2 linked regions of the Paraglaciecola sp. L3A3 genome follow. The protein of the gene in region 2 interacts with the protein of the main gene of each other region in a pairwise test. Links are inferred from orthologs where the notes say so. Each region holds a gene or a part of one and is shown on either strand. Other genes may lie near its edges.

Region 1 (12,955 bases), 1.5 Mb from region 2 along the record:
CTAATACCAGCTTGTCGTAAATCTAAGGCTTCTTCCAAGCAAGTCACAGTTAACATGTCAACTAAAGGTTCTATCGCCTGCGCCACTTGACCAGCACCATGCCCGTAAGCATCAGCTTTGACAACCGCAAGTGTTTTAGAGTGTGGTGCTAAAGATTGTGCCAATTGACAGTTGGCCCGAATAGCGGCTAAATCTATAATTATTTTTGTAGGTCGTGACATAAGTGATTAATAATTAAATTTATTTTTGCTGTATAAAGTTTGCGCCAATTGCCAAATATCCCCTACTTTTCCATTCCCTATGGGTTTACCGTCTAGTTCAACAACAGGCACTATTTCTTTACTCGAACTGGTAACCCAAAGTTCATCTGCGTTACGCACTTCGTCCATAGTCACCACTTGTTCTTCAATCGTTAATGTTGGCTCTTGACGTAAGATATCGATCAACATTAAACGGGTTATACCAGGTAATAATTGTTTATCCAAAGGAGGCGTCAACACACTAGTACCTTTGACTATAAACACATTACACGAGCTGGCTTCTGTTAATTCGTTTTGGGCATTATATAAAATAGTCTCATCTACACCTGATTCTTGACCCGATTGAAAATGCATAACGTTACCTAATAACGAAGTCGATTTTATATCGCAATGTTTCCAACGATGATCTTCAGCACTATTCGCTTTAAACTGCTTAGTCAGGGTTTTATCAGCAGCTGGCTCAGTTGGTATTTCATACACAAAGGCAAATATCGTAGGAGTAACTTTATCAGGAAATGCATGGAAACGTTTAACATCGGCCCCACGACTTACGTGTAAATATACACCTAGATTTCCATTACCGTTTTTAGCCGTTAAGTTTTCTGCAATATCCCGCCAATATTTATCACTTTTAGATAACTGAATGCCAATTGTAGCTAAACCTTGTTGCATTCTTTTAATATGCAAAGCAAAGCCAACGAGTTTACCGCTATATGAAGGTACCATCTCATAAATTCCGTCTCCAAATAAAAAGCCTCTATCCATTGGCGATATTTTCGCCTCATGCATCCGCATATATTCGCCATTTAAAAATACTATATCCGTGTTAGAGCCCATAAAACGTAAAATTCAGTCAACTTATTTATAATTAGATTATGCCATGGTTCCCGTTACTAATTGACTAATAAATGTGTCAAAATATATTTTTTATAGGCTTATTGCTATTGACTGGAATAAGTTACAATACGCTTAAGTTTTCAAAAAAAGATAATTGCTCAAACTATGTTACAAGTTGGAATGGTTCACACCTTAGAAGTCATCAATGAAGTTCCTTTTGGTTTTTACCTAGATGGTAAAGACAAAGGGCAAATTTTATTGCCTACCAAAAATGCACCACTGGGATGTAAAATGGGTGATATGGTTCACGCATTTATTTACCACGATAGTGATGATCGCATTATTGCAACAACTAGACGTCCTAAAGTGTTCGTTGATCATTGTGCATATTTAAAAGTTGTGAGCATTACCCCAATTGGTGCATTTGTGGATTGGGGGCTAGAAAAAGATTTATTGGTGCCTTATAGCGAACAAGCTTACCCCATGTCTGAAGGAATTTCTTACGTGGTGTATGTATTCTGTGATGATGAAACTGGACGTCTTGCGGCATCTACTCGTTTAAGTGATTTTTTATATGAAGAATCAAGTGAGGAAGGCGGCACTTTTGAACCAAAACAAGAAGTAGATTTACTCATTTGTGGTAAAACAGATATGGGATACAAAGCCATCATTAATGGTTCTCACTTAGGCCTATTATTTAGAGATGAAGTATTCAAGCCGATCAAAATAGGCCACTCAATGAAGGGCTATATCAAATCAATTCGTGAAGACGGTAAAATCAATTTATGTTTCCAATTTCATGATCCCACTGCACGAAACACCCTAGAAGAACAAATAATAGAAGATCTTATTGCCCACGACGGCTTATCCACTTTGACTGATAAAAGCCCTGCTGATGAAATTTCTAAACGATTTAATGTCAGTAAAAATGTCTATAAAAAAGCGCTAGGCTCGCTATATAAACAAAAGCGTATTTTATTAGATAAAATAAAAGTGACGTTAATAAAAAAAACGGATAAATAGCAGGATAAATCATGGATGAAATACTGGTACGTTACTGCCATTTTATAGGTATTATCGTTTTAGCTGGTACCTTAGTCGCTAAACATATGATGCTGACAGGAGAGCTTAATCTGGCACAAATGCAGAAAATAGCGAGGATCGATAGAGTGTATGGCCTAAGTGCATTAATCGTGTTATTGGCTGGTTTAACCCTTTGGTTTGGAGTGGGTAAACCAGCTGAGTTTTATGCTAAAAATTGGGTGTTTCATTTAAAAGTGAGCCTATTCATTGTAATGGCATTACTGTCCATTTATCCGACAATTTATATTAATAAAATCTGTCGTGCTAAACAAAAATTGGTCAATGTACCTAAATCTATTATCAATACGGTACGACTGGAACTGACTTGTTTGGTGATCATACCTTTGTCCGCAGTTTATATGGCAAAAGGTTATGGCCTTTATGCGTCCTAAGCTTCAAGTTTAGTTAGTTCAAATTTAATTTTACTATCTAACCTGAATACTGGATAAGCCGAACCTCTAGATAACGCTCTTTTTGTGCCTAGCGGCGTTGGATTGTCTAGTAATAACACGTTATTACGTACGACAACCCGCCTTGCTATACACAAAAATTTCGTCACCGAGTAAGCATTCAGGAGAGGTGATTTGGGTGCACGTTATTAAGCTATTGAATTGTAATGATAAATTCAGATTAGACGATACTTCTTATCCAGAACTCAGGTTATCTATCAAAAAAGGCATCGTCTTTTAAACAATGCCTTCTTTGACTTTTTTTATCTCTTTGCGGCCGTTATCGCTTAAAATTGAGCGAAAGCATTTTCAAAATCAGCAACCAGATCATCATTGTCTTCAATTCCGATAGACATTCTAATCATGTTGTCACTAACTCCCATTTCTTCACGCTGTTTAGCCGTTGATTCATAATAAATAGTTGAAGCAACAGGTAAAGCTAAAGTTCGAGTATCACCAAGATGAGTGGCACATATAACCAACTTTAAGGCATTTAGAAAAGCAATAGGGTCAATATCATCAAGCAAATCAAAACTTAAAATTCCACCGTAACCTTGGAAGTATTCTCGGGCTAAATAATGTTGGGGATGATTAGCTAAACCTGGATAATAGACTGCGGCTACTTTTTCGTGGTTTTGTAAATAATTCGCAATGCGCAATGCATTGTCATTCATTTTATTGGTGCGTAAGACTAACGTCTCTAAGCCAATAGAAATATCATGAGCGGCTTCTGGAGATAATGTTGCCCCCATATCCCTCAATCCTCTTTTACGAATTTGAGTTAAGCCCCATAAACTTGGATCAGTACCGCGATAAATATCCAAGATATTATCGAATGTAGACCAGTCATATAAGCCAGTGTCGACCACACTTCCGCCTAACACATTGCCGTGACCCGACATATATTTTGTCAGCGAGCTGACGGTGAGCGAAGCAAGAACAGATTTAGCATCAAACATATTAGGTGGTGTCATTGTGCTATCAACTATGAATAAGGCGTTTTGCTCTTGGCAATATTGTCCAATTGCACGTAAATCTGCTACTTGAGTAACTGGATTGGCAATCGTTTCTAAATACACAGCTTTAGTATTGGCTTTATAAGCTTTTTTAACATTTTGCACATCAGTCACATCAACAAAAGTCAGTTCAATTCCTAATAACTCCATTGTTTCGGTGAAACTACGGGTATTACCAAACAGAAAATGACTGACAATAATGTGATCCCCTGCTTTGAATAAACTCATCATTAAAGAAGAAATAGCAGCCATCCCAGTAGCAAATGTAACCGCACCAATCCCGCCTTCTAAATGGTTTAATATATTTTGCAAGGCTGCAGTTGAACCACTCGATGAACGTCCATAAACATGACCGAGTTTTTTTCCCTGAAAAACATCGACTATGTCTTGTGCTTCAGAGAATTCAAACAAAACTGAATTACTAGTAGCTTGATGCACAGCACCATATTGAGGATTATTAAGTAAACGATCGGCATGAACTAAACGAGTTGTAAAACCTTTATTTTTCAATCTTTATCTCCAGTGCGATAACAAGATCTATTATCAATTAACCAAGAGCCTAAGTAATTCACTCAATATGAGGGTTAATTTGGCAAATTTATTTTGTATATTGTTACTCAACTAAGGAGTAACACAAAATCGCATATGTTTTTTCTTATAATCAAATGCATATATAAAGCATTGAAACCTATTGTATATCACTCACCATGAAATCCGTACCGTAACTTAAGCGGTGTTATGCATGAAAACAAACAAACCGCTATTTTTAACCACAACCCAACAAACAGTTAACCTTTATTAAACAAAATGGATTTTTATTATAACTAATTTATAAAGAAACACTGTATTCGAGCGACAAACCATTTCATTCTTGCTCTGTGCAATTTAAACTAACTGTATAGAGGCTATTACTCTTTGTGAAGAAGCCCTAATGTTAGGTCATCAAAAAAGTACTTAATCTTAGTCAAATTCACCTTATTTTATTGGAATGCAGATATTGAGAATATTAGTAATTTTGTTGTCTTTGGTTTTCGCTCCGGCGCATAGTCAACAGACAGCTCAGAGCCTTTTTGGCCAGTATCAAAACGCTTTATATCAAATCAAAATAATTGATTTAGAATCAGGCAACAAATCTTCAATTGGCTCAGGGTTTCAAGTAGATTTGCAAGGTAATATAGTGACAAACTATCATGTAGTTTCAGAATATATATATTATCCAGAAAAATTCCGTATTGAATATATGGATCATTTAGGTCAAGAAGGGCAATTACAATTAATTGATTTAGATGTGATTAACGATCTTGCCTTAGTACGAAAAGTTCAGCTAAATGATACAGAAAGTGCTTTTCCTATCGCTTTATCATTACCTGAACAAGGCAGTGATATTTATTCACTAGGTAACCCTCATGACTTAGGCATGATAGTGGTACCGGGAACCTTTAACGGATTGAAAAAAAATAGCTTCTATCAAAGGATACATTTCACCGGGGCCATAAATCCTGGTATGAGCGGCGGCCCAGTAGTCAATCACAAAGGGGAAGTAATGGGTGTGAATGTTGCAACCGCAGGTAATCAGATTGGCTTTCTTATCCCTTTAGCCAAAGTCATTGATTTACTCAGTAACCAAGATGCTGAGCCTATTTCAAACGATCGACTAAAACCTCGTATCCAAGAACAACTGATGGATAACCAACAAAGGTTATTTTCTCGTCTAAAAAATCAAAATTGGAAAACAGCGAGCTTAGGAAAAGCCTCAGTCCCTTCCCAAGTTACAGAGTTTGTCTCTTGCTGGGGCGACTCAAATGCGAATAATAAAGATGCCTTGTTTTTATCTGTAGAAAACCGTTGTCGATTAGATGAACAAATTTTTCTGCATTCAGATTTAAATACCGGCTCTCTTGAATTGGACTTTGAATGGTTAGAAGGAAAGTCATTAGGTCAACACAGGTTCTATTCATTTTATACCGACAGTATCACTGGTGCAGGTCCTGGCAATAAAGCAGGCAAAGTTGATATTACTAATTATCGTTGCCAACAAGATAAAGTCACCAATATACATGGTGTTTCAAGCAAGACTGTTTTATGTTTGCGGGCCTATAAAGACTTTGACAAATTGTATGATGTATTATTTGTGGCAGCCACATTAGATCACGATGAAAATGGTTTGATAAGTCATTTCACCTTGGCTGGAGTAGCAAAAGAATCAGCTTTGACATTTACTAAAAAATTTATGGATTCAATTGAATGGCAATAGTTTTAGAGCTCCTCTCCCGTAAAAACATTCCTCTCAAACATTTTAAGTTTGAACAAGACTATGTATGTGTAGGGCGTGATTTTAACAATGATTTAAGATTAGACGACCCTTATGTCTGTCCTAGCCATATGTTAGTTGCTATTGACCCTGAATCGGGGCAATTGGTAGTTAATGATTGTCAATCGACTAATGGTATTAAGGTCAATAATAAGTATGTTAAGCAAGCAAATTTAACGTCCAATGACATAATCAAAATTGGCCGCACTAGACTACGTATAATTGATACAAAAATTCCCTTACCTGTTGCTATGCCTCTTAGTGAATTAGAAGAAAATTTGAATTGGTTGAACCGTGCATTCTTAACAGTATTTTTAACCTTTGTTTGTCTTAGCTATATGCTAATCGCAAAATTCATCAATAGTATTGAAGAATTTAATTTAATCAGTGTTTTAACTTCACAATTAAGTCAACTGGCCATCATCTGTATTTGGCCATTATGTTTTGCTGCATTGGCTAAAATTTCTAAGAAAGAAAGCCATTTGGTGAATCAAGTCAACTTGACCTTGATCACTAGTTTATTAGTATATGTCCTCAGCTTATTAGAAAAAGTAGTCATTTTTAACATTCAACCAGGTGCATGGTTCAATTGGCTTGAACTGGGTGTATTTTCTATCATAGTGGTTAGTTTCATTTGGTTAAGTTTATTTATAGCCTTTCACCAACCAGATAACCGACGTAACATTATTACAGCGGCTTTATCATGCATGGTTATTATTCCAATTTTCGCTATGGGTTACTTAAAGGACGATGATTTTAATAGTCGACCTAATTATGATCCTACCCTACTTGCTCCTAGTTATAATTTAACAGGAACTATATCAAGTGTTGAATTTGTCGATAGTTCTGAACGTTTATTTGATCGAGTTGATAAATTAAGAAATGACTAAAATGAAAAAACTATAAGCTTTTATTATGTGTATATTATTTGTTGCGATTAATAAAAATCAAGATTATCCACTGATGATTGCTGCCAATCGTGATGAATTTTTTGCTCGGCCGACTGCTGAGTCAAACTTTTGGTCAGATAATAACAATATATTAGCAGGCAGAGATCTAGAAGCCGGTGGGAGTTGGATGGGGATTAACCAAGGCGGATTTTTGGCTGCATTAACCAATATTCGCAATCCTCAACGTAATAATACAAAAGCAATCAGTCGAGGTAAATTGGTCTCTAATTATCTTACACAGCCAAGTCAAAATTATGCAACAAACCTCAGCCAAACAAAAGACCAATACAATGGATATAACCTATTGTTTGGAAAATGGGACAAGCTAGAAGTATATAATAATCATTTTGATCAAATTGTTTCTTTAACTTCGGGGATCCATAGTCTTTCGAATGAGAAACTAGATAGTAGTTGGCCAAAAATGAACAAAGGTAAAAGTAAATTAGAAACTTTATGCCAAACTCAAAAAAATATCACTCCTGAAAATTTATTTGACCTACTATTTGATAGTAACAAAGCTGACGATCAGCATCTTCCTAAAACTGGCATTTCACTGGAGCATGAAAGACGACTATCACCAATTTTCATTTTAGGAGAAGAGTATGGGACTCGTTCTTCAACTGTACTTACAGTCGATAAAAATCAACAAGTAAATTGGTACGAACGGACGTATAACAATAAAGCAAATTGTTTGTCTGAAAAAAGTTTCCATTTCAATATAAAATAGAGTTAATTTTACTCGAATTTTTCAATACTAGTGGCATAATGCACCGATACGCTAGTCATCAATTTTACCACTAAGGAACATCATGTTTGAAGTATTGCCTCAACTACCCGCAGATCCTATATTAGGTTTATCCACCGCTTTTAAAGCCGATACAAATCCTAACAAAATTGATTTAGGCGTAGGTGTTTATAAAGACGAACAAGGTCATACACCGATCTTAAGTTCAGTGGCTAAAGCACAAACAATTTTATTAGACAAAGAAGATTCTAAAACCTATATCACCCCACAAGGTGTGCAAGGGTATATAGATGGCATGTTACAGCTAATGCTGGGCAAAGATAGTCCAGCTTTATTAGCTGATAGAATAGCAGCAGTTCAAGCTCCTGGCGGCTGTGGAGCACTTAGGATCTTAGCTGAGTTAATCAAACGTTGTGATGATCAGTTAACTGTTTGGGTAAGTGATCCTACCTGGGCTAACCATATACCATTAATTGGTAACGCTGGTCTAAAAATCGAAACTTACCCGTATTTTGATAAAGACAGTGCTAGCATAAAATTTGATGCCATGATTGATTGCCTAAAACAAGTTAAAAAAGGCGACGTGGTGTTATTACACGGATGCTGCCATAACCCAACAGGTGCAGATTTAACTAAAGAACAATGGCAAGTGGTTTTAGAAACCGCTCAACAAACTGGTTTTATTCCTTTTGTTGATGTTGCATACCAGGGCTTTGGTGACGGATTAGAAGAAGACGCTTACGGAATGCGTTTAATGGTGAATAACCTACCTGAAGTTGTCATTGCAGCTTCATGTTCGAAAAACTTTGGTTTATATCGCGAACGTGTTGGTATCGCAGTAATGGTGACTGAAAACTCGGCTACCCGTCAAGCTATTCAAACACAAATACAGTCAATTGCTCGTGGTATTTACTCTATGCCTCCTTCATACGGTGGCGCTTTGGTAGATATTATCTTAAATGATGATGTATTACGTGCTGAATGGATGGGTGAAGTAGAAGCTATGCGCAGTCGCATGCAAGATCTGCGTACTCTACTGGTTAGTAAGTTAACTGAATACGGTTCACAGAAAGATTTTGAGTTTGTAAAAAAACAAAAAGGAATGTTCTCTTTCTTATGTATCACTCCAGAGCAAGTGCAAGCGATGCGAGATCAGCACAGTGTGTATTTTGTCGGTTCGAGCCGAGTAAATATAGCCGGCATTAGTCAATCTAATGTAGATGCGTTAGCTAAAGCTTTAGTTTCTGTGCTATAAACAGTACAAATTATAAAAATAAAAAAACCGGCAATTTGCCGGTTTTTTTTGTATTAAAACAATTTATTCAAAAGGTTTAGAACTCTCTACACGACTTTTTAGTTTCTGGCCAGGTCTAAAAGTCACCACTCGGCGTGCTTTTATTGGAATGTCTTCCCCTGTTTTAGGGTTTCTTCCTGGACGCTCATTTTTTTGTCTTAGATCGAAGTTACCAAATCCAGAGAGTTTAACCTGCTCGCCAGACTCCAAAGCTTCACGTACTTCTTCAAAAAAAGTTTCAACAAGATCTTTTGCATCACGCTTGTTGAGCCCTAACTTTTCAAATAAATGTTCCGCCATTTCGGCTTTGGTTAATGCCATAAAATCAATCCCTCAAAGATGCTTCAAATTTTTCTGATAACTCGGCCACAATCCCATCAACCGTTGCCTGAATGTCACTTTCTGCTAACGTCTTAGATTTATCCTGCAAGATAAGTGAAATCGCGAGGCTTTTCTTACCTTCTGCAATTCCCTTCCCTTTATACACGTCAAACAAGTTTAGGCCAACTAGTTGATTTGCGCCAAATTTTTCGATACTAGTCAAAATTTCACCAACTACTTTATCATCGTCTACAACGATTGCAATGTCACGTCGATTTGCAGGAAATTTTGATATTTCTTCAGAAATAGGTAGTTTTTTTACGCCAAGAGCATTAATTTCCAATTCAAATACGAAAGTACGGCCATTTAAACCTAATACTTTTTCAAACTGTGGATGAACCGCACCTAGATAACCAAGTAATAGATTATCTTTATAAATTGCAGCACTTTGACCAGGGTGTAATGCGTTTTGCTGAACAGCAGTAAAGTAGTAGCCGGTCACACCTGCACTATCAAGTATGTTTTCAACATCACGCTTCACATCATAAAAATCTGCTGCGCGAGTAGCACTGTCCCAATTTTCTTCATTAAGATTACCGGTTATCACACCACTTAATACTAATTCTTGTCTAACACCGGTTTTTTCTGACTTATCTGGGATAAATCTTAGTCCAGATTCAAATAGTCTAATTCTAGGTTGTTGACGCTTCTGGTTATAGGAAACGGCTTGCAACAAACCAGTCCATAAACTAACTCTCATCACAGACATTTCTGAGGAAATAGGATGAGGTAAAACTAAGCCTTCAATTTCAGGATATAAAAGAGTTTGTATTTTCGGATCAACAAATGAATAAGTAATGGCTTCTTGGTATTCACTTTCGACTAAAACTGTTTTTAGCTGTTTTAATTCTACTTTGCTCTCTTGATGTTTAGACATCTTAAGTGTCGATACTGGCGAAACGTTCGGAATTTGGTTGTAGCCGTAAACTCTAGCCACTTCTTCGATCAGATCTTCTTCAATGCTAATATCAAAACGATAAGGAGGAACTGATACCTGCCAAATGCCATTTTCAAATGACATAGCAAAACCTAAACGCTGAATAATATCTGATACTTTATCTGCTGATATTTCAATACCTAATACACTCGTCAAACGATTATGTCTAAGTTTAACTGATTGTGTTTTAGGTATATGGCTTTGTTCAATAGCTTCAACTATAGGGCCGGCTTGACCACCAACAATATCTAATAATAAGGTGGTAGCTCGTTCCATAGCGGTTCTTTGTAACTCAGGATCAACGCCACGTTCGTAACGATGAGATGCATCGGTGTGCAAGCCGTATTGTCTAGCTTTACCCATAATTGCATCACGCGCAAAAAATGCGCTTTCTAGAAATATATCTTTACTGGTTGAAGTAACGCCAGACTCTAAACCACCAAATATACCAGCCATAGCCAAAGGCTTATTAGAGTCTGCAATAACCAGTGTATTAGCTTGTAAAGTCACTTCATTGCCATCTAACAGTGTTAGCTTCTCATCTTGTTTAGCAAGTCGAACAATTACATCGCCTTCAAGCTTGTCATTGTCAAAAGCATGCATCGGATGACCAAGCTCTAACAACACAAAGTTTGTTACATCAACTACAGGATCAATACTTCTAATACCTGAACGTCTTAATTTTTCTACCATCCAAAGCGGACTGGTAGCATTGAGGTTAATATTTTTTATTATACGCCCTAAATATCGAGGACAGGATTCAGGGTTAGCTAATTGAATATTTCTACTATCAGAAATTTCAGTCACGACATCAGCGACTACTTGCTCAGTAACATTCGTTTGATTTAGCACTCCAACTTCACGAGCTAAACCTTTGATACCTAAACAATCGGCACGGTTTGGCGTTAAATCCACTTCGATAGTGACATCATCTAAAGATAAATATTCTCTAATATCTTGACCAATAGGTGCATCTAAAGGCAGTTCTAAAATACCATCTGAATCTTCGGAAATGCCTAACTCAGAAAAGCTACATAACATACCAAATGAAGGTTGGCCTCGTAATTTTGCTTTCTTAATTTTAAAGTTACCAGGCAACACAGCCCCGACTTTGGCTACTGCAACTTTTAAACCTTGACGACAATTCGGTGCACCACAAACGATATCAACGAGTTCATCGTCGCCGACATTGACTTTGGTAACTTGTAATTTGTCTGCATCTGGATGTTGGCCACATTCAACTACTTCACCGACTACCACACCGCTAAATTCACCAGCAACGGCTTCTACACCATCAACTTCTAAACCGGCCATACTCAATTGCTCAGAAAGAGCATCTGTAGATATGGAAGGATTAACCCATTCTCTTAACCACTTTTCACTAAATTTCATATTCTTGGCTCGGCTTAATTAAATTGCTTAAGGAAACGAAGATCGTTTTCGAAGAAGGCACGCAAATCATTCACTTCGTAACGCAACATAGTTAATCGTTCGACGCCCATACCAAAAGCAAATCCTGTATAGACTTCTGGATCAATATTGACGGCTTTAAGTACATTAGGATGGACCATTCCGCACCCTAAGACTTCAAGCCACTTACCATTTTTACCCATAACATCTACTTCAGCCGAAGGTTCTGTAAAAGGAAAGTATGAAGGTCTAAAACGTACTTGCAGATCTTGTTCAAAGAAATTATTCAGAAAATCATGTAAAATTCCCTTTAATTCCGCAAAACTAACGTTTTTATCCACCATTAAACCTTCAACTTGATGGAACATAGGTGTATGAGTTTGATCGTAATCATTTCGGTAAACCCTACCTGGTGAAATAATTCTTAACGGTGGTTGCTCTACTTCCATGGTTCTAATTTGCACACCAGAAGTCTGGGTACGTAACATCACATCAGGATTAAAATAAAAAGTATCATGATCAGCTCTAGCTGGATGATTAGCTGGAATATTTAACGCGTCAAAATTATGAAAACCATCTTCTACTTCAGGACCTGTTTTTGCGGTAAATCCTAATTCACTAAAGAAACTTTCAATTCGATTAATGGTACGAGTAACTGGATGTAACCCTCCTCGCTCTATACCTCGGCTAGGCAAAGTGACATCAATTTTCTCACCCGCTAATTTTTGATTTAATTCTTGAGTGCGTAATAACTCACCCCTAGCATGGATAAGTTGCTGAATTTGTTGTTTGGCCAAATTGATTTTTTGACCTGCAGCAGGGCGTTCTTCATTAGAAAGTTTCCCTAACCCTTTAAGTAACTCTGTCATGCGGCCTTTTTTGCCCATGAATTCAACGCGAACGGCATCAAGTGTATTTGCATCTTGAGCAACATTGATTTGCGTTTTTGCTTCTTTAATTATGGCATCAAGATCCATAGTTTCCTCGAATTACATTATATTTTAATTGTTAAACATTCCGCAGCAAAGCGATAAGTTTGGACATTTTTAAGAGCCAGATATTCTACACGAAAGCAAGGTGCTGAGGCTAGGTGAAATTAACGGAAAGTACGGATTTCTAACGATTTTTTGCTGAATTTAAGTAATGATAATTACCTTGAACAAAGTAACATTGAAGCTAACTTAAAGCATGAACTAAAACAGTAGGGTTAAAAGTAAAATTGTTTTTATGCTGGATGGTAAATAATAGAAAGAAAAACGGCGAGCATCCTGCTCGCCGTTTC
Region 2 (16,263 bases):
ATGCGGTTGCAAAACCATGAATAGTCGCACCACCTAAAAAGAACAAAGCCAATAATACTAAGATAGTCGTTAAAGAAGTCACAATCGTCCGGTTTAAAGTTTGTGTCAAAGAAATATTGATGATTTCTTCAGCTTCACTTTTCCGTACTTTGCGAAAGTTTTCGCGAATTCGGTCACATACAACTATGGTGTCATTCAGTGAATAACCAATGACAGCTAACACAGCAGCGAGTACTGTTAAGTCAAATTCCAATTGAAAGACTGAAAACAGACCAAGAGTAATAATCACATCGTGAGTTAACGCAGCTACAGAGCCTAGCGCAAAGCGCCATTCAAAACGTAAAGCAACATAGATTAATATGCACAAAAGCGCCACTAACATTGCTAAGCCACCTTGTTCTGTCAGCTCTTCACCAACACTAGAACTAACATAAGAACTACCACGCATTTCAGCTGTGGCATCAGCTTCACGTAACACTTTAAGAGCTGCATCTCCTAACTCAGAAGGTTTAACACCTTCACGAGAAGCTAATCGGATCAATACATCTTGGCTACTACCAAAATTCTGTACCACGGCATCTTTAAAATCAGAGTTTTCGAGTTGGGTACGAATTTGATCTAAGTCAGCCGCTTGTGTATAGCCCACTTCTATCTGTGTACCACCAGTAAAATCTAAGCCCCAATTTAGTTGGTTCACGGCTAAAGAAACAATAGAGCCTAAAATCAACACAATTGACAAAATTGCTGCTGGTGTTTTCAGTGACATAAATGACACTGTTTCTTTCATATTTAATATTTGCATCAATAGACTCCTATATCGACAACTTGGTTAGGCGTTTTCCGCCCCACCATGCGTTCACTATTGCACGAGTCACTATGATCGCTGTAAACATCGAAGTGGCGATACCTATCATTAGAGTGATGGAGAAGCCTTTAATTGGTCCTGTACCAATAGCAAACAAAATTAATCCTACTAAGAAGGTGGTAATGTTTGCATCTAAAATAGTAGAGAACGCACTATCGTATCCATGATGAATGGCCTGCTGCGGACTACGTCCTTCTGCAAGTTCTTCTCGAATACGTTCGAATATCAGCACATTAGCATCAACGGCCATACCTACAGTTAAAACAATACCTGCCATACCCGGTAAACTGAGCGTAGCTCCAGGGATCATAGACATAATACCGACTATCATCACTAAATTTAAAGTAAGAGCGATATTGGCGACAAAACCAAATTTTTTGTAGTACACCAGCATAAATACTAATACAGCAACAAAACCCCAAATAATAGCCTGCATACCTAGATCAATGTTTTCTTGGCCTAAACTGGGTCCGACTGTACGTTCTTCAATAATTTGCACAGGTGCAATCAATGCTCCAGCTCTAAGTAATAATGCAAGGTCATGTGCTTCTTTAGGTGAATCTAAACCAGTCGTCTCAAACTGATTACTAAACACACCATTAATTGTCGCTACACTGATAACGTTACGTTTTGCTTCAAATATCAATTTATCATTCGCATCACGTTCGCCCGTAGCTTTATATTCAATGAACACCACGGCCATAGGTTTACCCACCGCACGTTTAGTGAAGTTAAGCATTTTAGCTCCACCTTTTGAGTTCAATGAAATAGATACTTTAGGCATACCATTTTGGTCAACACCACTATTAGCATCAATAATTTCACTACCTTTAACGATAACTCGCTTTTTAAGTAGTTGTGGGCCACGTTTTTCGTAAGGTAACAATTCTGAACCAGGGGGAACTCGACCATTTATTGCATCACGCACATCATGATCAATATCCACTTCACGATATTCTAAAGTGGCGGTTGCATTCAAAATTTCTTTAGCTTTCGCCGTATCTTGAATACCAGGAAGTTGCACAACAATACGGTCTGGACCTTGTTTTTGCACTGTAGGTTCTGCGACACCTAATTGGTTTACACGATTGCGTATAATGGTAATATTTTGTTTTACCGCATAATCTCGTGTTTCTTTCAGTTTTTGCTCAGACATAGAGACTGAAATAATTAGGCCACTTTTTTCATTAAACACTAAATCACGGTTACGATTTTTTAAGAAGAAATCCGCTTTGTCTAAGGTTTCTTGATCACGGAAATAGATATCAACACCATCATCCATTTGTTTAACTGTACGGTAACGTATACCTTCTTCACGTAAAGCAGTTCTAAAGTCACCGACCATATCTTCGTAAGACTTTTCTAACGCTGATTTCATGTCCACTTCCATTAAGAAATGTACACCACCTCGAAGATCTAGACCCAACTTCATTGGCACGCCACCTAGAGCTTCTAGCCACTCAGGAGTATCAGGTGCAAGGTTCATAGCGACAATATAGTTTTCACCAAGAGATTTTTCGATTCTTTCACGGGCAACTAATTGACTATCAGAGTCATTTAAACGAACTAAAATTTGCCCATCTTCAAATTCAACTTTTTTAGTTGAAATATTAGCCGCAGCTAATTCACTTTTAACTTGAGACACTGTTGATTCGTTAACAACAGCATTTTTACTAGCGGAAATCTGCACGGCGTGGTCTTCACCGTATAAATTAGGAGAGGCATACAAAGCACACATGCCGACCACAAAGATCACCAAAAAGTACTTCCATAGCGGAGTTTGGTTTAACACAAAAAATTCCTTCCGTTTATATGACAAAAGGGCTTAAATATCTTAAAGAAAATTCTTTAAAAGTTAAGCCCCTCAAACATCAATGACTTAAATAGCCTTCATAGTACCTTTAGGTAATACAGCTGAAATCGCTGATTTTTGTACCACTATATTAGTGCTGTCATTTAAGCTTAATTCAACAAAATCTTTTTCTTCAGATACCTTAGCAATTTTGCCAACCATGCCGCCTTGGGTTAACACTTCATCACCCTTACTCAACGCAGACACCAAGTTTTTATGCTCTTTTACACGTTTAGCTTGTGGACGATAAAGCATGAAATAGAAGATCAAACCAAACACACCCAACATGATCAACATTTCAAAACCGCCACCTGCAGCGCCACCTGGAGCAGCTTGTGCGTGTGCATCTGATATAAATAAACTCATAATTACCTCTTTAGTTAGTTATTTTTTAATTAGTACCACTTATTATGATAAAGGGGGTACTGGCAACTCTTTTTGACTGTAAAAATCTGCAACAAATTCATCTAGCTGATTAGCCGCGATTGCATCACGTAAACCCTGCATAACTCTTTGGTAATAACGCAAGTTATGAATAGTATTTAACCTAGCACCAAGTATCTCGTTACATTTATCCAAATGATGTAGATATGACCGAGAATAGTTTTTACAAGTGTAACAATCACATTTATCGTCTAAGGGTCCAGTATCTGTCTTATGTACAGCATTACGGATTTTTACCACACCATTAGTCACAAACAAATGACCGTTACGGGCATTTCGAGTTGGCATCACACAATCAAACATATCGATTCCACGGCGCACCGCTTCAACTATATCTTCAGGTTTGCCTACACCCATTAAATATCTAGGCTTATCTGCGGGAATTTGATCTGTAGTGTGATCTAATACCTTGATCATTTCTTCTTTTGGCTCGCCAACAGACAAACCACCTATGGCATATCCGTCAAAACCAATTTCCTCTAGCCCTTGTAGAGAGACATCACGCAAACCTTCGTACATACCACCTTGAATAATACCAAATAAAGCAGCTGGACTATCGCCATGCTCATCTTTACTTCGTTTAGCCCAGCGTAAAGAAAGCTCCATTGAAACACGAGCTTCACTTTCTGTAGCTGGGTAAGGTGTACATTCATCGAAGATCATCACAATATCTGAGCCAAGATCACGCTGTACTTGCATAGACTTTTCAGGCGTTAATAATATTTTTTCACCATTAATAGGTGAACGAAAGGTCACGCCATTTTCAGTGATTTTGCGAAGTTCGCCCAAGCTAAATACTTGAAAGCCACCTGAATCGGTTAAGATTGGTTTGTCCCAATGCATAAAGTCATGTAAATCGCCATGTTGTTTGACGATTTCAGTTCCAGGACGCAACATTAAGTGAAATGTATTACCCAAACAAATATGCGCGCCTGTCTCTTTCAATTCTTCAGGTGTCATACCTTTCACAGTACCGTAAGTACCAACTGGCATAAAGGCGGGGGTTTCTACCACCCCACGCTCAAAAATCAAACGTCCTCGACGAGCTTTACCGTCGGTATTTTCTAACTCAAATTTCATTAATATATCCTAGTGCAAACAGCTAATTTACGTAGAACACGTTTTTAGCAGCACCCTACCTATAAAAGTCGAAGGATTATATACGAAACTAGCACCAATCAATACTAATAAGTGCCCTCAGAAATAGATTTTAAAGGTGTAAAACATGCCTTCAATAAATTACTACTAAAGCAATTAGGTTAAGCTAAACAAGATAAAGGGTGAGTAACGTCAAAACAGAAAGGCTAGTCAACCTGAATACTGGATAAGCCGAACCTCTCGATAACGATTTTTTGTGCCTAGCGGCGCTGGATTGTCTAGCAATAACACGTTATTACGTACGACAATCCGCCTTGCTATACCCAAAAATTTCGTCACCGAGTAAGCATTCATGTGAGGTGAAGTGGGTAAATATTATTAAGTTATTGAATTGTAAAGATAAATTAAGATTGGACGATACTTCTTATCCAGAACTCAGGTTAGTCATTAAATTTAACACTAATTGGTTTTTTATATTTTATTGAGTATCGACTTATGTACCCTGCACAGTCATTTTCTTTCAGGCAATAAAAAAGCCGCTTAATTGCTTAAGCGGCTTCGTTATATGGCGTCCCCAAGGGGATTATAAAATACGTCCTTGTATTTTACCGCTTCGCGGCCGTGCTAAAGCACGTTCAAAAATGTTCCAGACATTTGTACTCGGGCTATCCATGCCCTCGCCACTTCGCGGCCGTGCTAAAGCACGTTCAAAAATGTTCCAGACATTTTTGTCGAACCGACAGGGGTTCTCACCCCCTTGGGTCATCATTTTCTTTCAGGCAATAAAAAAGCCGCTTAATTGCTTAAGCGGCTTCGTTATATGGCGTCCCCAAGGGGATTCGAACCCCTGTTACCGCCGTGAAAGGGCGGTGTCCTAGGCCTCTAGACGATGGGGACAAAAACTTCTTTTATCGAAACGAGTTTCGATAAACTTTGTAAAGAAAAGATGAGTCTGCGAATCGCGTAACCTAACTTTTTATGCTCTACAAAAAGAACTTCTTATCAAACTATATACTCATTGGCCTAGGCGGTAATGAATAATCCTTGTTTTGACACTTAAATCACATCCTGTGATTTAATCAATATGGCGTCCCCAAGGGGATTCGAACCCCTGTTACCGCCGTGAAAGGGCGGTGTCCTAGGCCTCTAGACGATGGGGACAACAATTTTCTTATCAAAGCTCTGCTTTGATAAATTGTTGTTAGGAGAAGTGAGCCTGCGAACTAAGCGGCATTATCTTTTCCGAACAACTAAAAATATTGTCTACGATAAATAAAACACTTAAGGCATTCATTTATCTGTCTTATCATTTTATTTACTGGCCTAGGTGGTAGTAAATAATCCTTGATATTGGTGGAGCCAGGCGGGATCGAACCGCCGACCTCTTGCATGCCATGCAAGCGCTCTCCCAGCTGAGCTATGGCCCCTAATCAATTAAAGCTAAAGCCTTATTTGAATAACTGGGTGTCATTCCGTGACAGCGGGGCGCATTCTAGGCACCTCCCCTTTTCATGTCAACGATTTTTTTAAAAATTTTATCTGTTTGCTATATATTTGAGCGCTTTGGTTATACGTTGTTCAATTTCAGCCTGATTTAGCAGATTTAAGGTCACATCTAAAGAAGGTGAATTACCTGATCCTGTCACCGCAACTCTTAAAGGCATACCCACTTTTCCCATACCTACGCCTAATTCTTCAGCAGTTTGATCAATAGCCTGATGAATTGTTTCTGGATTCCACTCAGAAAGTGCAGATAATTTAGTTTGCACTAGCAATAAAGCTTCTTTTGCCACGGGTCGTAAATGTTTTTTTGCCGCTTTTTCATCAAAGTTCTCATAATCTTGATAAAAATATGCACTGATGGAGGCTAATTCTTTTAAAGTTTTCACTCTATCAGCCTGTGCAGTAATCACGTCTTCCAATGCTGGCCCATTAGATATATCAATACCTTGCTGTGCAAAGTGCCATTTAGCATGCTCAGCCACTTCGCTAGCAGGTAACGTTTTAATATAATGTTGATTTAACCAAATTAACTTATCTGTGTTAAATGCCGAAGCTGACTGGCCGATTGCATCTAAACTAAACAACTCAATCATTTCATCCACAGAAAATATTTCTTGATCGCCGTGAGACCAACCCAAACGTACTAAATAATTCAATAAAGCTTGAGGTAGATATCCATCATCACGAAACTCCATTACGCCGACCGCATTAGTTCGTTTAGATAACTTTTTACCATCGTCACCCAAAATCATAGAAACATGGGCATATTCAGGGATAGGCGCACCTAAAGCCTGTAATATATTAATTTGCCTAGGCGTATTATTAATATGGTCTTCGCCTCTCACCACATGGCTAATTCCCATATCCCAATCATCAACTACCACACAAAAGTTATAAGTCGGGGCACCGTCGGTACGACGAATAATTAAATCATCTAATTCTTGATTAGCGATAACAATTTCACCACGAATGTGATCTTTAATTGTCACACTACCTTCAAGAGGGGTTTTAAAGCGAATAGCGAAAGGTTGTCCTTCAGGATAATCGGTACGATCACGCCATGTACCAGGATAACGAGGTTTTTCACCATTCGCCATTTGCTGTTCACGAATAGCATCTAATTCTGCAGCAGGCATAAAACATTTATAGGCTTTACCTTCTGATAACAGTTGATCAATAAGTTGGTTATATCTATCAAAACGTTTAGTTTGATAATATGGCCCGTCATCCCAATCCAATCCTAACCATTGCATACCTTCTAAAATGGCATCAATCGCAGCTTGGGTAGAACGCTCAATATCTGTATCTTCAATACGTAATACAAATTTTCCGCCTTGGCTTTTTGCATATAACCAAGAATATAGTGCGGTACGCGCACCGCCAACATGTAAATAGCCGGTGGGGCTAGGAGCAAATCGTGTTACAACTGACATTAAAAATCTATCCTAAAAAATAATTGGCGGCATTTTACCAGCCAATAACAAGAATTTATATCTCCATTTTCCGAGAGAGAGCACTATCCTGATTAAAATATATAAAGGGATAACCCACAAAACAGCTTAATTGCTTATCAAACAGCCAAAAGGATTATGATGCATAGTCATAATGAATGACCAATTATAAAACAACTAATTTGAATACTTTTTATGCAGTTAAACAATAATTTTAATTTAGATGTTGACAGTTTGTTGAGCATACCTATAATAGCGCTCCACTTAAGGCCTACGCCTTGAAGTGAAATGAAATCTAGATGCTTAGCTCAGTTGAAAAAAGACAGAGCATCGCCGTTCTTATTAAAGGAATGGCAAGGGTCACTGGTTAATCCCAGTATAAATAACCCCGGACGCTTAGCTCAGTTAGAAAAAGACAGAGCATCGCCGCTCTTATTACAAGAATGGCAAGGGTCACTGGTTAATCCCAGTATAAATAACCCCGGACGCTTAGCTCAGTTAGAAAAAGACAGAGCATCGCCGCTATTATTACAAGAATGGCAAGAGTCACTGGTTAATCCCAGTATAAATAAATTCGGACGCTTAGCTCAGTTGGGAGAGCATCGCCCTTACAAGGCGAGGGTCACTGGTTCAAGCCCAGTAGCGTCCACCACATTACTAATTATTGATTTTCAATCGATAATAAAACTGGTTCATAACCAGTGATCAAATTATGGACGCTTAGCTCAGTTGAAAAAAGACAGAGCATCGCCGCTCTTATTACAAGAATGGCAAGGGTCACTGGTTAATCCCAGTATAAATAACCCGGACGCTTAGCTCAGTTGGGAGAGCATCGCCCTTACAAGGCGAGGGTCACTGGTTCAAGCCCAGTAGCGTCCACCACATTACTAATTATTGATTTTCAATCGATAATAAAACTGGTTCATAACCAGTGATCAAATTATGGACGCTTAGCTCAGTTGAAAAAAGACAGAGCATCGCCGCTCTTATTACAAGAATGGCAAGGATCACTGGTTCAAATCAGTATAAATAAATTCGGACGCTTAGCTCAGTTGGGAGAGCATCGCCCTTACAAGGCGAGGGTCACTGGTTCAAGCCCAGTAGCGTCCACCACTTTCTTCTTCATCTCTTTGAATTATATTTAAAAAAGTACGATGAGCATCGCCACTTTTTACAATCAAAGACCGAGTGAATATGTCTGCTTAAATTGAATAAGCGTTTTGCTCCTAGCTTTGTCTATTCACTTCGATCTATTTACTATCCGCTGTTTGTTAAGCATTTTTTACGATCTGCGCTCTGTATTCTTCTATTTCGTCTCGCAAGCCTGCGGCTTTTTCAAAGTCTAAGTCTTTGGCTGCTTTAAACATCACTTTTTCTAGCTCAGTAATTTTTTGCAATAACTGTGGAGTACTGAGAGTTTGATATTTCTTACCTTTTTCAGCCACTAACCTGAGTTTAACTTTATTTCCTTGGTCTGACTTGCCATCTCCTACATCCATAATATCGGTAATAGGTTTATTCAACTGCATAGGGGTAATACCGTGTTTCAGGTTGTGCGCTTTTTGTTTTTCTCGCCTGCGATCTGTTTCTTCCATCGCTCTTTGCATAGATCCAGTAATTCTGTCTCCATACAAAATAGCTCGACCATTCAAATGTCGTGCAGCCCGTCCCATGGTTTGAATCAGTGATCTGTCTGAACGTAAAAAACCTTCTTTATCTGCATCCAGTATCGCTACTAGTGATACCTCTGGCATGTCTAAACCTTCTCGAAGTAGGTTAATTCCGACCAATACATCAAACTTGCCGATTCTCAGATCACGTATAATTTCTATCCGTTCAACTGTATCTATATCCGAGTGTAAATAACGAACTTTGACTCCATGTTCATCCAAATAATCACTTAAGTCTTCAGACATACGTTTGGTCAATGTGGTGACTAATACCCTTTCATTTTTAGCCACACATTTATGTATCTCAGACAATAAATCATCTACTTGAGTACCTACCGGACGTACTTCAATTTCAGGATCAATTAATCCAGTTGGTCTTACAACCTGCTCTACAATATCTTCTTCAGGCACGGTGGCTAACTCAAATTTTCCGGGCGTAGCCGACACATAAATAGTTTGTGGGCTAATGCGCTCAAATTCTTCAAACTTGAGCGGCCTATTATCTAGGGCCGAAGGTAATCTGAAACCATATTCCACTAAGGTTTCCTTACGGGATCTATCACCTTTATACATAGCGCCTATTTGAGAAACGGTTACATGTGATTCGTCGATAAACAATAAGCCATCGGCAGGAAAATAATCAATCAAGGTAGGTGGTGGATCGCCAGGTGGTCGACCAGACAAATAGCGCGAATAGTTTTCGATCCCAGAGCAATACCCTAACTCTTGCATCATTTCGATATCAAATTGGCAGCGTTGTGATACACGCTGTTCTTCTACTAATTTATTCACAGATTTAAGTTGTTCACGTCTTTCTTTTAATTCAACTTTAATATGTTCAATAGCATCAAGAATTTTTTCTCTGGGTGTGACATAGTGAGTTTTCGGGAAAACAGTGGCTCGGGTCACTGTTTTTTCTATGGCACCAGTGAGTGGATCAAAAATACTAATACGTTCAATTTCTTCATCAAATAACTCAACACGAATACCTTCACGTTCTGAATCGGCAGGGAATACATCAATCACGTCGCCCCTCACCCTAAATGTACCCCGTTCAAAGGCCACATCATTTCGAGTATATTGAATTTCGGCCAAACGACGTAAGATGTCGCGCTGATTCATAATGTCGCCTTGACGAAAATGTACCAACATTTTCATATATGACTCGGGATCACCTAAACCATAGATAGCAGAGACACTAGACACAATAATAACGTCACGACGTTCCATTAAAGATTTAGTCGCAGATAAACGCATTTGTTCTATATGTTCGTTTATCGATGCATCTTTTTCGATAAAAGTATCACTCGAAGGCACATAGGCTTCGGGCTGATAATAATCATAATAAGACACAAAATACTCTACCGCATTATTAGGAAAGAACTCTTTCATCTCACCATACAACTGGGCTGCTAATGTTTTGTTATGAGCCAATATCAGAGTAGGCCTTTGCACCTGCTGGATAACATTAGCCATAGTAAATGTTTTACCAGAGCCTGTAACACCTAATAAGATCTGCCGCGCCAAGCCATCTTCTAGACCTTCGACTAAGGCTTCAATAGCTTTAGGCTGGTCACCTGCAGGAGAATAAGAGGAAGATAATTCAAAGGGTCTATTCATGATATTAGGCTTCCTTAGCTGTTAATTTAATTTTGTTTTTTAAAATATGTTTAAACCACAAGAAAGCAATAAGAGCGACCGATAAATTTGCTACAACTGCAGCGGCAAATATACCTTTTAAATCAAACAATAGACCTCCAAAATAAGAAATTGGTACTACAAATATAAATAATCGCATAATACTTAAGCCAAGTGCCGACATAGGCAGATGCACCGCATTAAATGACGAGTTAGTTAAGATAATAACCCCTTGTAAACCGTAACCTAAAGGCACTATGCTCAAAAATATAACAATAGTCTCAGCGACCACAGGGTCATCTGTAAATATGTCCGCTAAAAACGGCGCTATGAAAGCAATAATAGCAAAAATGATTAACTGCCAAGCTAAAATAAACTTTAAGCATAATGAATAAGCTTGATTGACACGTTCTAGGTTATTGGCACCAAAATTCTGGCTAATAAAAGGTGGCAATGACATAGACAAAGACAACACCACTATTAATGCTATTGATTCTAACCTACCGCCAACCCCCCATGCAGCGACAGCTGTATTGCCATATCCAGCAACTAAGGCAGTCACTACTCCTGTAGCCACAGGTGTAAGCATATTAGCTCCAGCTGCGGGTATACCAATTCTTAAAATGCCACCAGTGCTACGCTTCAGTTGTTGCCAGTTGAGTAATCTTGGTTCGATCAATTTTCGTTTGATAGCCAACAAATATAGAATATAAAACAGTCCGACAGCCCATGCGATAAGTGTGGCAATGGCTGCACCTTGAATTCCTAAGGCTGGAATGGGGCCCCAACCAAAAATTAATAATGGATCAAGTAACACATTTACAAAACCACCAACTGCCATCACATAACTTGGCGTTTTAGTGTCTCCCGAAGCCCTTAGCACACTATTTCCCACCATAGGCATGGCTAAAAAAAGACCTGCCGCATACCAAACCACCATATAATCTTTAATAAGCGGCAATAAACTCTGGTCGGCACCTAATAAGGTAAAAATACTTTCTATACTCAACACACCCACAATAGCCAGGGAAATAGCTAAGACAAAAGTTAACATAAGCGCACCAGTTGCCGTTTCTTTGGCTTTATCATGAGCACCTGAGCCCATAAATTTACCAATAACAGCAGATGTACCTATGCCTAAGCCAATATTCAAACTAATAACAGTAAAAGTAACTGGGAAGGTAAAACTAATAGCAGCTAATTCTTGAGTCCCTATCATGCCAATAAAAAAGGTATCTACCAAACCAAATGTCATCAACATGATCATGCCAACTATCATAGGCATAGTCATTTTGTATAATGTTTTACCAATATCATTATTCAGTAAATCAGGGGCTCTTGTTTGACTAGCTTGAGAACTCAATATTTATTCCACTTTGGTTAGCTAAATAGATGAATTAACCAACAGAAAATTTCATCTTAAATTAATAATCTTTATAAAAGACATGATACGCGAATTTTATTACAGCTTTAGCAATATTTGACAATTCAAATGTTACATAAATGTAAAATAAGTATGTATTTTAACCAGTCTTTTTTTAGAGACACTTGAGTGTCTATTTATTGACGTTTTTATCCACTAGATCTTAATAATTCATATTTTGTCAACTCTGTTACAGAAAAAAGTCAGCTAATATTTTTAATAAAAACTATTGATCTTTTAAAAAAATAAATTTTCTCTTAAAAAACAACACACAACTAAAATTATAGTTATTTACTTCTAAACCCTAATAACGTAATAAATTTCAATAAAAACCATAACCTATTGTTTTAAATAGCCTTTAACTATAAAATAGTTATTTCATACTACAGCTATTGACATTAATAGATAAATCTATAGCAACAAGTTATAAATTTAATACACAACCTTATCCACAGGTTTAGTGGATAACTGAGTTAGCACTATAATTGGCGCTGTTTTAACAACTAAAGGTCGATAGTAGACATTAGTGACCACTAACCTTCAGTATGGCCTATTAAGGTTACACTTTTATTAAACACTGTTTTTATACCCAGTATTCAATCATTTATTAATAACTATTAACTATAAGAGCCGTAAAAAAGAATCTTTAAAATAAACTAAAGATTTTTAATCAAAAACAGCCAATTTATTTTCTAAAAACATGAAAAAAAAGCTTGTTTATTTTAGGAACTAGTACTTTTGTTTAGTTTAAATACAATTATTAAAAAATATTAAAAAATACTTACTTTGAGTGTTGACAGCAGGCACCTTGCTCATTAATATTCCGCACCGTTGAAAAGCAGCTTGATTTACCAAATCAAGTTTGTTTATTAACGAAACTATAGTTCCCCCTTAGCTCAGCTGGTTAGAGCGACGGACTGTTAATCCGCAGGTCCCCCGTTCGAGTCGGGGAGGGGGAGCCAACTATAGTTGATTTAAATAATTAGCATTAATTATTTAAACGAAAATTTGAATTCCCCCTTAGCTCAGCTGGTTAGAGCGACGGACTGTTAATCCGCAGGTCCCCCGTTCGAGTCGGGGAGGGGGAGCCAAATTTTGGCTCATATCTTCTAAATGTTATCCCAAATTCCATCTTTCATTATGTTTTTCATAATTAATCTCTCTTATTACAATAAACTTTTTAATATCAAGTTGTTAATGACGGCTGAAACTAAGATAATGGCCAGGATTTCTCTACCTTTGGCAGATACCCACTTAAGATGACCGACTTTTTATTACTTTTAATTGGCACAGTGCTGGTAAACAATTTTGTTTTAGCCCAGTTTCTAGGCTTATGTCCTTTTATGGGCGTGTCAGGCAAACTCGAAACTGCCATCGGCATGTCAATGGCCACAACATTTGTTTTAACACTAGCCTCTCTTTCAAGTTACTTAGTTGAACACTATATTTTGTTGCCTCTAGATATAGGCTATTTACGCACCCTAAGTTTTATTTTAGTGATAGCTGTCGTGGTCCAGTTCACTGAAATGGTGGTACATAAAACTAGTCCGACTTTATATCGTTTATTAGGCATATTTTTACCGCTTATTACTACCAACTGTGCAGTATTAGGGGTTGCCCTATTAAATATTAACAAAGATCATAACTTTGTTGAGTCAATCATTTATGGCTTTGGTGCAGCTGCGGGCTTTTCTTTAGTATTAATATTGTTTGCTGCTATGCGTGAGCGTTTAGCTGTGGCAGATGTGCCTAAACCCTTCAAAGGAGCTTCTATAGGCATGATCACTGCAGGGTTAATGTCTTTGGCCTTTATGGGCTTTACTGGTTTGGTGAAGTTCTAATGTCATTAACTTTCATGATCCTCACTGCATTAATCACCATTGGTATTATGGCCCTGATATTTGGCTCAATCTTAGGTTTTGCTGCGGTAAAATTTAAAGTAGAAGGCGATCCTTTAGTTGAACAAATTGATGCCATTTTACCACAAACACAATGCGGCCAATGCGGTTATCCAGGCTGCAGACCTTATGCAGAAGCCATAGCCAATGGTGATGACATTAATAAATGTCCTCCAGGCGGCGAAGCCACCATCAAAAAACTAGCAGATTTAATGGGTGTAGAGGCCACCGCATTAGATTCAGCCCATGGTCAAGAAGATGTAAAAAAAGTGGCTTACATCCGCGAAGATGAATGTATTGGCTGCACCAAGTGTATTCAGGCTTGTCCTGTTGATGCTATTTTAGGTGCGGCTAAACAGATGCATACCATAATCACTGACGAATGCACTGGCTGTGACTTATGTGTCGAGCCCTGCCCTGTTGATTGTATTGATATGATACCAGTAGCCACTAACACAGCATCTTGGCAGTGGAAGTTAGATCCCATAGCCATTAAACAAATAAATTAATAGAAGCCATGCAAACTCACTTCGATGACATAATAAATAAATTAGATAGCAATGAACTATGGGACTTCCCTGGCGGCATCTACCCTGCTGAGCGTAAAGAGTTATCAAATCAGCAACCTATTGCACAATTACCCATAGCTAAACAGTTATTTATTCCGGTAAAACAACATACAGGCATCGAAGGACATATTATCGTTGAAGTCGGTCAACATGTTTTAAAAGGACAAGCATTAACCAAAAGCACGAATCCATATGCAGTACCTGTACATGCCCCCACTTCAGGAGTTGTCAGTGCCATACAACCACATGTCTCTCCCCACCCTTCCGGTTTACCTGAACTTACAATCATAATAGACAGTGATCAACAAGATGCTTGGGCTGAACTCACCCCTTTTATTGATTACCAAAGCCATCCTAAAATGGATGTGTTAGGTAAAATTTGTGATGCAGGGATCAGTGGTATGGGTGGTGCTGGTTTTCCTGTCCACATAAAACTATCTACTCACAAAGAAGTAGAGTTTTTAATTATCAATGGTGTGGAATGCGAACCTTACATTACCTCAGATGATAGATTGATGCGGGAACACGCTTGGCAAATTCGTCAAGGCATTGATGTACTTACTCATTTACTTTCACCAAAACAAGTCATCATTGCCATAGAGCACAACAAACCTGAAGCAATTGAGGCAATGCAACTTGCCTGTCGTGAAAACCCACTATACAAAGTATGTGAAATTCCGACAAAATATCCTTCAGGTGGCGAAAAGCAGTTAATTCAGATTGTAACCAACAGAGAAGTACCGGCCAAAGGTTTACCTATTGATGTAGGGGTGATTAGTCAAAATGTTGGAACCTGTTTCGCCATAGCTGATGCCATATTTTCTGGTAAACCATTGATTCAAAGAGTGGTCACGGTAACCGGTGAAGCCATGGCTCGCCCCGCTAATTATTGGGCATTAATCGGTACGCCAATCTCACATATATTAGACGAATGTCAGTACCAAGCAGAGAAACAAACAGAAACTAAGGTGATCATGGGTGGTCCTATGATGGGCTTCGCCGTCGCCAATGAATCTGTTCCTGTAGTCAAAATCACCAATTGTATTTTGGTACCCGCAGACAAAGAGATAGCCACACTACACGAACAAGCTTGTATTAGATGTGGAGCTTGTGCTGACGCTTGTCCAGCAAGTTTATTACCACAACAAATGTTCTGGCATGCAAAAGCCAAGGAGTTGGATAAAGTACAAGAATACAATTTATTTGACTGTATTGAATGTGGTGCTTGTGCTTATGTTTGCCCTAGTGAAATTCCTTTGGTGCATTACTATCGGGTAGCAAAATCAGAAATTCGCGCCGAAAAACAAGAAAAAGAGCTGGCCGATAAAGCTAGGGAGCGTTTTGAAAAACGAGCAGCTAGACTTGAGGCCGATCAAAAAGCACGAGACGAAAAACATCGTTTAGCCGCCGAAGCACGTAAACAAGCTATGGCATCTAAAGGTAATGATGCAAAAGACAAAATTGCCGCAGCATTAGCTAGAGCAAAAGCTAAAAAACAAGCATTAGCCGACACAGTAAATGCACCTAACGCAGACTCAGAAACAGGCAACACTGAGACCTCTGGAACAACTGCCAATACAGAACAAAACTCAGAAATCGCTGAAGCCCCAGCAGAACAAAAGTCAGCGAGTTCTAACCAAAGAGTGCAAGCGGCAATTTCTAGAGCAAAAGCTAAAAAGGCAGCGGCTCAAGCAGCTAAACAACAAAGTGAAGCAAACCAAGCTAAAGAAATCGTCGAACCTGAAGTAAAAAAATCTGCAGTAGTTAGCCAATCAACTGCTGATAGCCTTGAAATTCAAGCAGCAGAAATTGTTGAACAAACAAAGACAACAGAGTTGAATCAGCAAGTAGT

What was found.
Region 1: the proteins of secD (region 2) and pheT interact in binary tests that used the Escherichia coli proteins (3 or more experiments, as listed by UniProt). The link is inferred for Paraglaciecola sp. L3A3 from one-to-one orthologs.

Annotation. Positions count from the first base shown.
Region 1 is NZ_CP047023.1:2,835,014-2,847,968, forward strand. What follows is about bases 8,964-11,972. They hold pheT (phenylalanine--tRNA ligase subunit beta), read right to left. Parts: upstream 11,656-11,972; coding sequence 9,271-11,655; downstream 8,964-9,270. Other genes in these bases: ihfA (integration host factor subunit alpha), read right to left, coding at 8,970-9,266; pheS (phenylalanine--tRNA ligase subunit alpha), read right to left, coding at 11,670-11,972. In the rest of the region: alr (alanine racemase), read right to left, coding at 1-221; GQR87_RS11840 (aminotransferase class IV), read right to left, coding at 228-1,097; GQR87_RS11845 (S1 RNA-binding domain-containing protein), read left to right, coding at 1,263-2,120; GQR87_RS11850 (DUF2214 family protein), read left to right, coding at 2,132-2,572; GQR87_RS11855 (cystathionine gamma-synthase family protein), read right to left, coding at 2,917-4,155; GQR87_RS11860 (serine protease), read left to right, coding at 4,643-5,899; GQR87_RS11865 (FHA domain-containing protein), read left to right, coding at 5,890-6,846; GQR87_RS11870 (NRDE family protein), read left to right, coding at 6,872-7,633; GQR87_RS11875 (amino acid aminotransferase), read left to right, coding at 7,716-8,906; more of pheS, read right to left, coding at 11,973-12,650.
Region 2 is NZ_CP047023.1:1,305,400-1,321,662, reverse strand. Bases 236-3,159 are described here. They hold secD (protein translocase subunit SecD), read right to left. Parts: upstream 2,658-3,159; coding sequence 813-2,657; downstream 236-812. Other genes in these bases: tgt (tRNA guanosine(34) transglycosylase Tgt), read right to left, coding at 3,126-3,159; yajC (preprotein translocase subunit YajC), read right to left, coding at 2,745-3,083; secF (protein translocase subunit SecF), read right to left, coding at 236-802. In the rest of the region: more of secF, read right to left, coding at 1-235; more of tgt, read right to left, coding at 3,160-4,241; gltX (glutamate--tRNA ligase), read right to left, coding at 5,795-7,195; excinuclease ABC subunit UvrB, read right to left, coding at 8,485-10,503; GQR87_RS05420 (MATE family efflux transporter), read right to left, coding at 10,508-11,884; electron transport complex subunit RsxA, read left to right, coding at 13,204-13,785; electron transport complex subunit RsxB, read left to right, coding at 13,785-14,351; electron transport complex subunit RsxC, read left to right, coding at 14,360-16,263. UniProt on the Escherichia coli protein: Part of the Sec protein translocase complex. Interacts with the SecYEG preprotein conducting channel. SecDF uses the proton motive force (PMF) to complete protein translocation after the ATP-dependent function of SecA.